Regions from separate parts of the Microbacterium sp. X-17 genome, predicted to be linked through region 1. Evidence: riboswitches for the same ligand, from Rfam matches in the RefSeq annotation. Region 1 holds a riboswitch; each other region holds the start of a gene.
What was found. A riboswitch is a leader RNA that binds a small molecule or an ion and turns the genes downstream of it on or off. The one in region 1 is predicted to bind thiamine pyrophosphate.
Positions count from the first base shown of each region.

Region 2: it holds a riboswitch for thiamine pyrophosphate, as region 1 does, so the genes downstream of both, thiC (phosphomethylpyrimidine synthase ThiC) here and thiM (hydroxyethylthiazole kinase) in region 1, are expected to answer to the same signal.
Region 3: it holds a riboswitch for thiamine pyrophosphate, as region 1 does, so the genes downstream of both, ABCS02_RS13750 (ECF transporter S component) here and thiM (hydroxyethylthiazole kinase) in region 1, are expected to answer to the same signal.

Region 1 covers NZ_JBDHNI010000001.1:810,024-812,276, forward strand. Annotated here, with positions in the region: gene thiE (thiamine phosphate synthase) at 1-193, opposite strand, end outside; gene thiM (hydroxyethylthiazole kinase) at 190-996, opposite strand; TPP riboswitch at 989-1,089, opposite strand; gene ABCS02_RS03960 (dihydrofolate reductase family protein) at 1,144-1,704, opposite strand; gene arfB (alternative ribosome rescue aminoacyl-tRNA hydrolase ArfB) at 1,732-2,169, opposite strand; gene ABCS02_RS03970 (DUF1990 family protein) at 2,206-2,253, opposite strand, start outside.
Region 2 covers NZ_JBDHNI010000002.1:740,384-742,636, reverse strand. Annotated here, with positions in the region: gene ABCS02_RS12030 (hypothetical protein) at 1-345, opposite strand, end outside; gene thiD (bifunctional hydroxymethylpyrimidine kinase/phosphomethylpyrimidine kinase) at 455-1,303, opposite strand; TPP riboswitch at 1,373-1,481, shown strand; gene thiC (phosphomethylpyrimidine synthase ThiC) at 1,478-2,253, shown strand, end outside.
Region 3 covers NZ_JBDHNI010000002.1:1,080,178-1,082,430, forward strand. Annotated here, with positions in the region: gene ABCS02_RS13745 (D-alanyl-D-alanine carboxypeptidase) at 1-1,051, opposite strand, end outside; TPP riboswitch at 1,089-1,197, shown strand; gene ABCS02_RS13750 (ECF transporter S component) at 1,190-1,813, shown strand; gene ABCS02_RS13755 (ATP-binding cassette domain-containing protein) at 1,818-2,253, shown strand, end outside.

The sequences.
Region 1 (2,253 bases):
CGCGCACCTCCGCGACGACCGCACGTCCCAGCGCGACGAACTCGTCATCGGTCGCGTCCGGGTCGCGGAGCTGGACCACGCTGACCCCGGCCGCGATGGCCTCGCCGACCGTGGACGCGACGCCGCGGTCGCCGCACAGCCGGGTGTCGGTCACGAGGTAGAGGGACAGGTCGAGCGGCGGGCGCGCCGTCATGCGACGCGGACCGCCGCGACCAGGCTGTCGGGCGTCAGGGCGGCCAGCTCGTCGAGCAGGCTCACGGCGAAGCTTCCCGGCCCCTGGCTGACGGACGCCGCCCGATCGGCTGCGACCGTGAGCACCGCGGTCGCGGAGGCGGCCGCCGTCAGGGGGTCGGCGCTGCCGGCGAAGGCGGCCATCAGGGCGCCGAGGGCGCAGCCGACGCCGGTGACCTGCGTCATCCACGGGTGCCCGTTGGCGATCCGGACGGTGCGCTCGCCGTCGGTGAGGTGGTCGACGGGACCGCTCACCGCCACGACGGTGCCGAAGGTGCGGGCGATCTCCTGGGCCGCCGCCAGCGCCGCCTCCGGGCTGTCGGTCGAGTCCACGCCCTTGCCTCCGGCGCCGCCGGCGAGGGCCATGATCTCGGAGGCGTTCCCGCGGACGATGGTGGGGGAGGAGCGCAGCAGTTCGAGGGCGAGCCCGGTGCGCCAGCGCAGGCCACCCGCGGCGACGGGGTCCAGCACCCACGGCGTCCCGGCCGCTGCCGCAGCGCCGGCGGCCGCGGTCATCGCGTCGGAGGTGTCGTCGTACGGGGTGCCGAGGTTCACCAGGACGCCGCTCGCGATGGGCGCGAACTCGGCCGCCTCGCGCGGGTTGTCGACCATCGCGGGGGCCGCCCCGACCGCGAGCAGGACGTTGGCGGTCCACTGGGCGACGACGATGTTCGTCAGGCACTGCACGAGCGGCGGCTGAGCGCGCAGCCCGCTCAGGGCGGCGCCGAACTCGGGCGAGTCGATGGCAGGGGAGGAAGAAGTCATGGAATGACGTCCCTTCGCTAGTACTAACCAGATCAGGTTCGACGGGTGTGTTCTCAGCCAGCCCTGGAGAGGGAGGCACCCCGCGTCATCGGCCAGTCTAGCGAGGGCGCGGCGGCGGACCGGCCGGGGCCGCCGCTCAGCACCGGACTACGTCCCCGGCCGGAACCGCAGCGCCGTCACCCCCGAGCCGAACTCCCGCCGCTCCACGAGTTCGAGCCGGATGCTCTCGCGCAGCCCGGCGAGCAGGGTCGGCCCGTGGCCGGCGAGGACCGGCTGCACCACGAACACGTACTCGTCGATCAGGCCCAGGTTCGCCAGCGCGAGGGGGAGGGTCACCCCGCCGACGAACAGGCCCTCGCCCGGTTCCTGCTTGAGGCGTTCGACCGCGTGCCGCAGGTCGCCGGTCAGCGGCGCGGCATTCCAGTCGACCTCGGTCAGCGTGCGGGACACCACGTGCTTCCTCGCCCGGTCGATGGCCTCGGCGAACGGGACTTGCGTCTCGTCCATCCACTCGGGCCACGCGCCGGTGGCCGGGCGGCGCCACGCGGACTCCATCATCCGGTAGGTCACCCGGCCGAAGATCAGGGCGTCGGCCCGCTCCAGCTCGGCGGTCCAGAAGCGCATCGAGTCCGCGTCGGGCGGGAGGCCCGCCTCGTGGTGGACGCAGCCGTCGAGCGTGACGTTGATGGCGTAGCGGAGGGGTCTCATCCCGTTCCTTTCGACAGGCGTGCGGGCTCAGTCCGTGGGAGGCCGACGCAGGCGCTTGACATCCGTGCGGCGCTTCTTCGCCTCCAGGCGCCGTCGGCTGGAGCCGAGGGTGGGCCGGGTCGGGCGTCGCGGTGGCGCGGGAGGCCGGAGGGCGTCGGCCACGAGTTCGGCCAGCCGGAGGCGCGCCGCCTCCCGGTTGCGCACCTGCGCGCGGTGCTCGGATGCGGTGATCGTCAGCACCCCGTCCACGATGCGGCCGCTCAGGCGATCGAGCAGCCGGTCGCGCTGTGCCGTCGAGAGGACGGCGGAGGCCGCCACATCCCAGAGGAGCTCCACCCGGGAGTCGGCGGTGTTCACACCCTGGCCGCCGGGACCGGACGACCGCGAGAACCGCCAGGACAGCTCGGACTCGGGGATGGTGAGTCCGGAGTCGACGCGGAGGCCGGGGCGGTGGACGGTGGGCATGGGTCCATCATCCTCTCACTCGTGGCGCCGAGCGGGTCAGCGCAGCGCGCGCAGGTACCGCCGCCGCGCCACGACCTGGGCGAC
Region 2 (2,253 bases), on a different contig from region 1:
CTCGTCCCCGTCGTCCGCTGCGGGCGGTTCGGGAGGATACGCCGAGTACTCGTCGGCGGACTTCTCCGAGATCGTGGCCGACGGCCGCCCGAGGTAGATCGCGTTCGCGCTCTCGCCGGCCCCGCTCGCGCTCGCGCGCGCCGTCGAGCGAGCGCTGCGGCTCACCGCCGCCGCGACGACCCAGACGCCCAGGGCGACCACGAGGACCGGGAAGACCCACTGCCCCACGAACGCCGCGTGCGCCGAGAAGCCGAGGATGCTGGCGACCACATAGGCGCCTCCCGCCAGCACCGCGACGGCGAGCACCACCCACCCCGTGATGCGAACGGCCCGTGATCTACGCATGGTTATCTCCACATCCTCGTGCGTGTGCACCGAGCGTTCGAGGTCGGATGGGGATGAAACTACAACACAGATCGCCTGTTTGTTGGAGTTTCCACAGGCGGGAGCAACGTCACTTGGAGCGTCCAGAGCTTCCTCGCCCATGGAGGCCCTGCAGGCGCCAGGAGGTGTGGAAGTGGTGGAGGGGGCCGGGGCCGGCTCCCACGTCGAGGTCGTCGGCCGACGCGAGGCTGTCCGTGAGCCAGGCCTTCGTCGTGTCGAGTGCGGCGATCCAGTCGCCCAGGCGGGCGCGGTTCGTCGCGAGCGCTGCCGACAGCGAGCATCCGGTGCCGTGCGTGTTCCGTGTCGCGACCCGTGGGGCGGAGATCTCGTGGATTCGCCGGCCGGTCCCGAGCCTGTTCCCGGCATCGACGAGCGCGTCGGGCGAGGCGGGGCCGGCGAGGTGGCCTCCGGTGACGAGGACCGCGACCCCGGATGCCTCGGAGAGCCGCAGCGCCTGCCCGACCGCGGACTCCCAGTCGGATGCGCGCGGTTCGCCCGCGAGGACGGCCAGCTCGTCGAGGTTGGGCGTGATGACGTCGCAGCCGGACAGGAGTTCGCGGAGCGCGCCCACGAGGTCGCCGGAGCCCAGGTCCCCGCCGGTGCTGGCCTTCAGCACCGGGTCGAGCACGACGACCGGCGGGACGGTGCGCGCGAGCCACGCGGCCACCACGGCCGCGTTCTCGCGGGAGCCCAGCATCCCGATCTTGACCGCGTCGATCGTGACGTCGTCGCTCACGGCGTCGAGCTGCTCGGCGAGGAACCCCGCCGGCGGGGTGTGGATCGCGCGGACTTCGGTCGTGTTCTGCGCCACGAGGGCGGTGACGACCGCCATCCCGTAGCCGCCGTTCGCGGCGATGCTCTTCAGGTCCGCGTGGATCCCCGCACCGCCCGTGGGGTCGGTCCCGGCGATGCTGAGCACGCGGGGGATCATGGGCGGCCTTCCGTCGGGGGAGCAGCGTCACGATAACAGGCGATGTTGTAGGGTTTCGCGTATCCACACGGGTGCCCTCGCAAGGGCTGAGATCGGGCTGACGCGGCCTGCGACCGTTCGAACCTGTCCGGGTCATGCCGGCGAAGGAAGTAGGAGCCCTCGATGGGATCTGCCCGTTCTGCACACTCTCTGGCCCATCTGCACGACACGGAGCACGACATCCACGTGCCCGTCAGTCGGATCGCACTGGAGCCGTCGCCCGACGGCTCGGTCAACGAGCCGCTGACCGTGTACCGCACGGAGGGGCCCGGCAGCGATCCGGTCCGCGGGCTTCCGCCCCTGCGGGAGGGGTGGATCGCCGCCCGCGCGGACACCGAGACCTACCCCGGTCGCGACCGCAACCTCGAGGACGACGGGCGTTCTGCGCTGCGCCGGGGCGCGGCATCCGCGGAGTGGAAGGGCGTGAAGCCCCCGATCCGCCGCGCGAAGCCGGGGCGCACCATCACTCAGATGCGCTACGCCCGCGACGGCGTCATCACGCCGGAGATGCGGTTCGTGGCCCTGCGGGAGAACTGCGACGTCGAGCTGGTCCGCGCGGAGGTCGCCGCCGGCCGGGCGATCATCCCCAACAACGTGAACCACCCGGAGTCGGAGCCGATGATCATCGGCAAGGCGTTCCTCGTGAAGATCAACGCGAACATCGGCAACTCGGCCGTGACGAGCTCGATCGCCGAGGAGGTCGCGAAGCTGCAGTGGGCGACCACGTGGGGCGCGGACACCGTGATGGACCTCTCCACCGGCGACGACATCCACACCACACGGGAGTGGATCCTCCGCAACTCGCCCGTCCCGATCGGCACCGTGCCGATCTACCAGGCGCTGGAGAAGGTGAACGGCGACGCGTCCGCGCTCACCTGGGAGGTGTACCGGGACACGGT
Region 3 (2,253 bases), on a different contig from region 1:
GCGCGACGGCGTACAGGCGGACGGGGGTGGTCCCGATCGTGACGTCCTTGGCGGCGACGAGGTTGTCGATCCCGTCGAGGGATCCGGTCTTGACGCCGACGACGGCGGGATCGGCCTGCAGGAGCTGGTTCGTGTTCTCGACACGGCCGGCTCCGGGGAGGTCGATCGTGCGGGTCGAGACGATCTGCGCGATCACCGGGTTCGCGAGGGCGCGCTGCGCGAGGGCGACGAGGTCGGCGGGGGAGGCCGTGTTGCCCTCCTCGATCCCGGTCGGGTCGACGATCCGCATGTCGCTCAGACCGTGCGCCGCGAGCCACGTCGACGCGGCGTTCGCGAAGACGGCGTCGTTCGCCCAGATGCTGTCGGCGAGGATCTGCGCGTAGTTGTTCGCCGAGCCGATCAGCGTCCCCTGCAGGAGCTGGAGCTCGGAGAGGGATCCGCCCACCGGCACGTCGAGCGAGGACTCGCCCCGGTCCTGGTAGCCGATGTAGGCGTCCCGGTCGGCGGCCGTCATCCGGTACGCCGGTCCCTGCTCGCCCGCGGCGAGTGGCATCCGCTCCAGCACCATGAGCGTCGTGACGAGCTTCGTGATGCTCGCGATCGGGGAGGCGTTGCCGGTCGACGACAGCGTCCCGCCGATGCCCTCCACGGCGACGGCGGCGCTGCCCTGCGCGGGCCACGCGGGGGTGGCGACCGTCGCCGCGACCGGCTGTACGGCGACGGCCGACGCCTGCGGCGGGATCGCGGACAACGGCCACAGCAGGGTCGTCGTGCAATACGCCGCGATGAGCGCGAGCACGATCCCGAACGGGACGAGGACCCCGGGGCGCCAGGGCGAGCGCCGCGGCGCCTTCGCCAGGAGGTCCGGCGCGACGGGCACGTAAGGGCTCGCCTCGATCGCCGCGGTGATCTGCGGCCGCGCGACCGTGCCCGGGTCGACCCAGGAGAGCGCTGCGCCGGATGCCGGCGGCTCGGCCGGCGGGATGATGACGACCGCCCCGGTCTCCCGGAGAGAGCGACGCGTCGGCGGGGTCGGGCCGGCGATCGTCATGTCGGTACCGTACCGTGGCGCAGCCATTACACTGATGCGCATCAACCACGGGAGTCCGGTGTGCCGGGCTGAGAGGAAGCAATCAAGCTTCGACCGTCGAACCTGATCTGGGTCATGCCAGCGCAGGAAGGAGAAGTCATGCATTCCGTCTCCACGTCTCCGCGCAACGCCTACGCGCGCATCGTCTGGCGGTGGCGCGTCGTCGACATCGTGGTCGCGAGCGTCGTCGCCGTGGCCAGTGCGCTCCTGTTCGTCGTCTGGAACGTCGCGTACCTCGGGCCCGCAACCCTCCTCACGCCGCTTCTCCCCGGACTCCAGGGTCTCGTGAACGGACCGTGGTTCGTCGCCGGGGTGCTTGCGGCGCTCATCGTCCGAAAGCCCGGTGCGGCGATCTACGCGGAGCTCGTCGCCGCCACCATCTCGGCCCTCGTCGGCAACGTGTGGGGGCCGCTGACGATCGTGTCCGGGCTTGTCCAGGGCCTCGGCGCCGAGATCGTGTTCTTCCTGTTCGCGTACGCCGTGTGGCGTCTGCCGGTCGCCATCCTGGCGGGCGCGGGCGCGGGCCTCGCGTGCGGTATCAACGACCTCGTGTTCTCCTACCCCGGCTCGGATGCCACGTTCGCGACCGTGTACGTCGTGTCGAGCATCGTCTCCGGCGGGGTCATCGCGGGTATCGGATCCTGGCTCATCGCGCGCGGGCTCGCCGCGACGGGCGCGCTGAACCGCTTCGCGTCGGGACGCGACGCGGGCCGGCGCGTCTGACCCGATGCCGGCGGCGCTCGAGGCGCGCAGCTGGGGCTGGCGCTACGCGACGCGCCATCGGTGGGCGGTGCGGGACACGAGCCTGCGGATCGAACCGGGCGAGCGCCTGCTCCTGCTCGGGGCGTCCGGCGCCGGCAAGTCCACGCTCCTGCACGGCTTCGCGGGCGTGCTCGGCGGCGACGACGAGGGCGAGCAGACCGGCGCGCTGCTGGTGGATGGGGTGCCGCCCGCGTCCGCTCGCGGACGCGCCGGCCTCGTGCTGCAGGATCCGGCGAATCAGACGGTGCTTGCGCGGGTCGGGGACGACGTCGCGTTCGGGTGCGAGAACCTCGGCGTCCCGCGCGAGGAGATCGGGCCGCGCGTCGCCGCGGCCCTGGATGCCGTCGGCCTGGGCCTGCCGCTCGACCGGTCCACGACCGCGCTGTCCGGCGGTCAGCGGC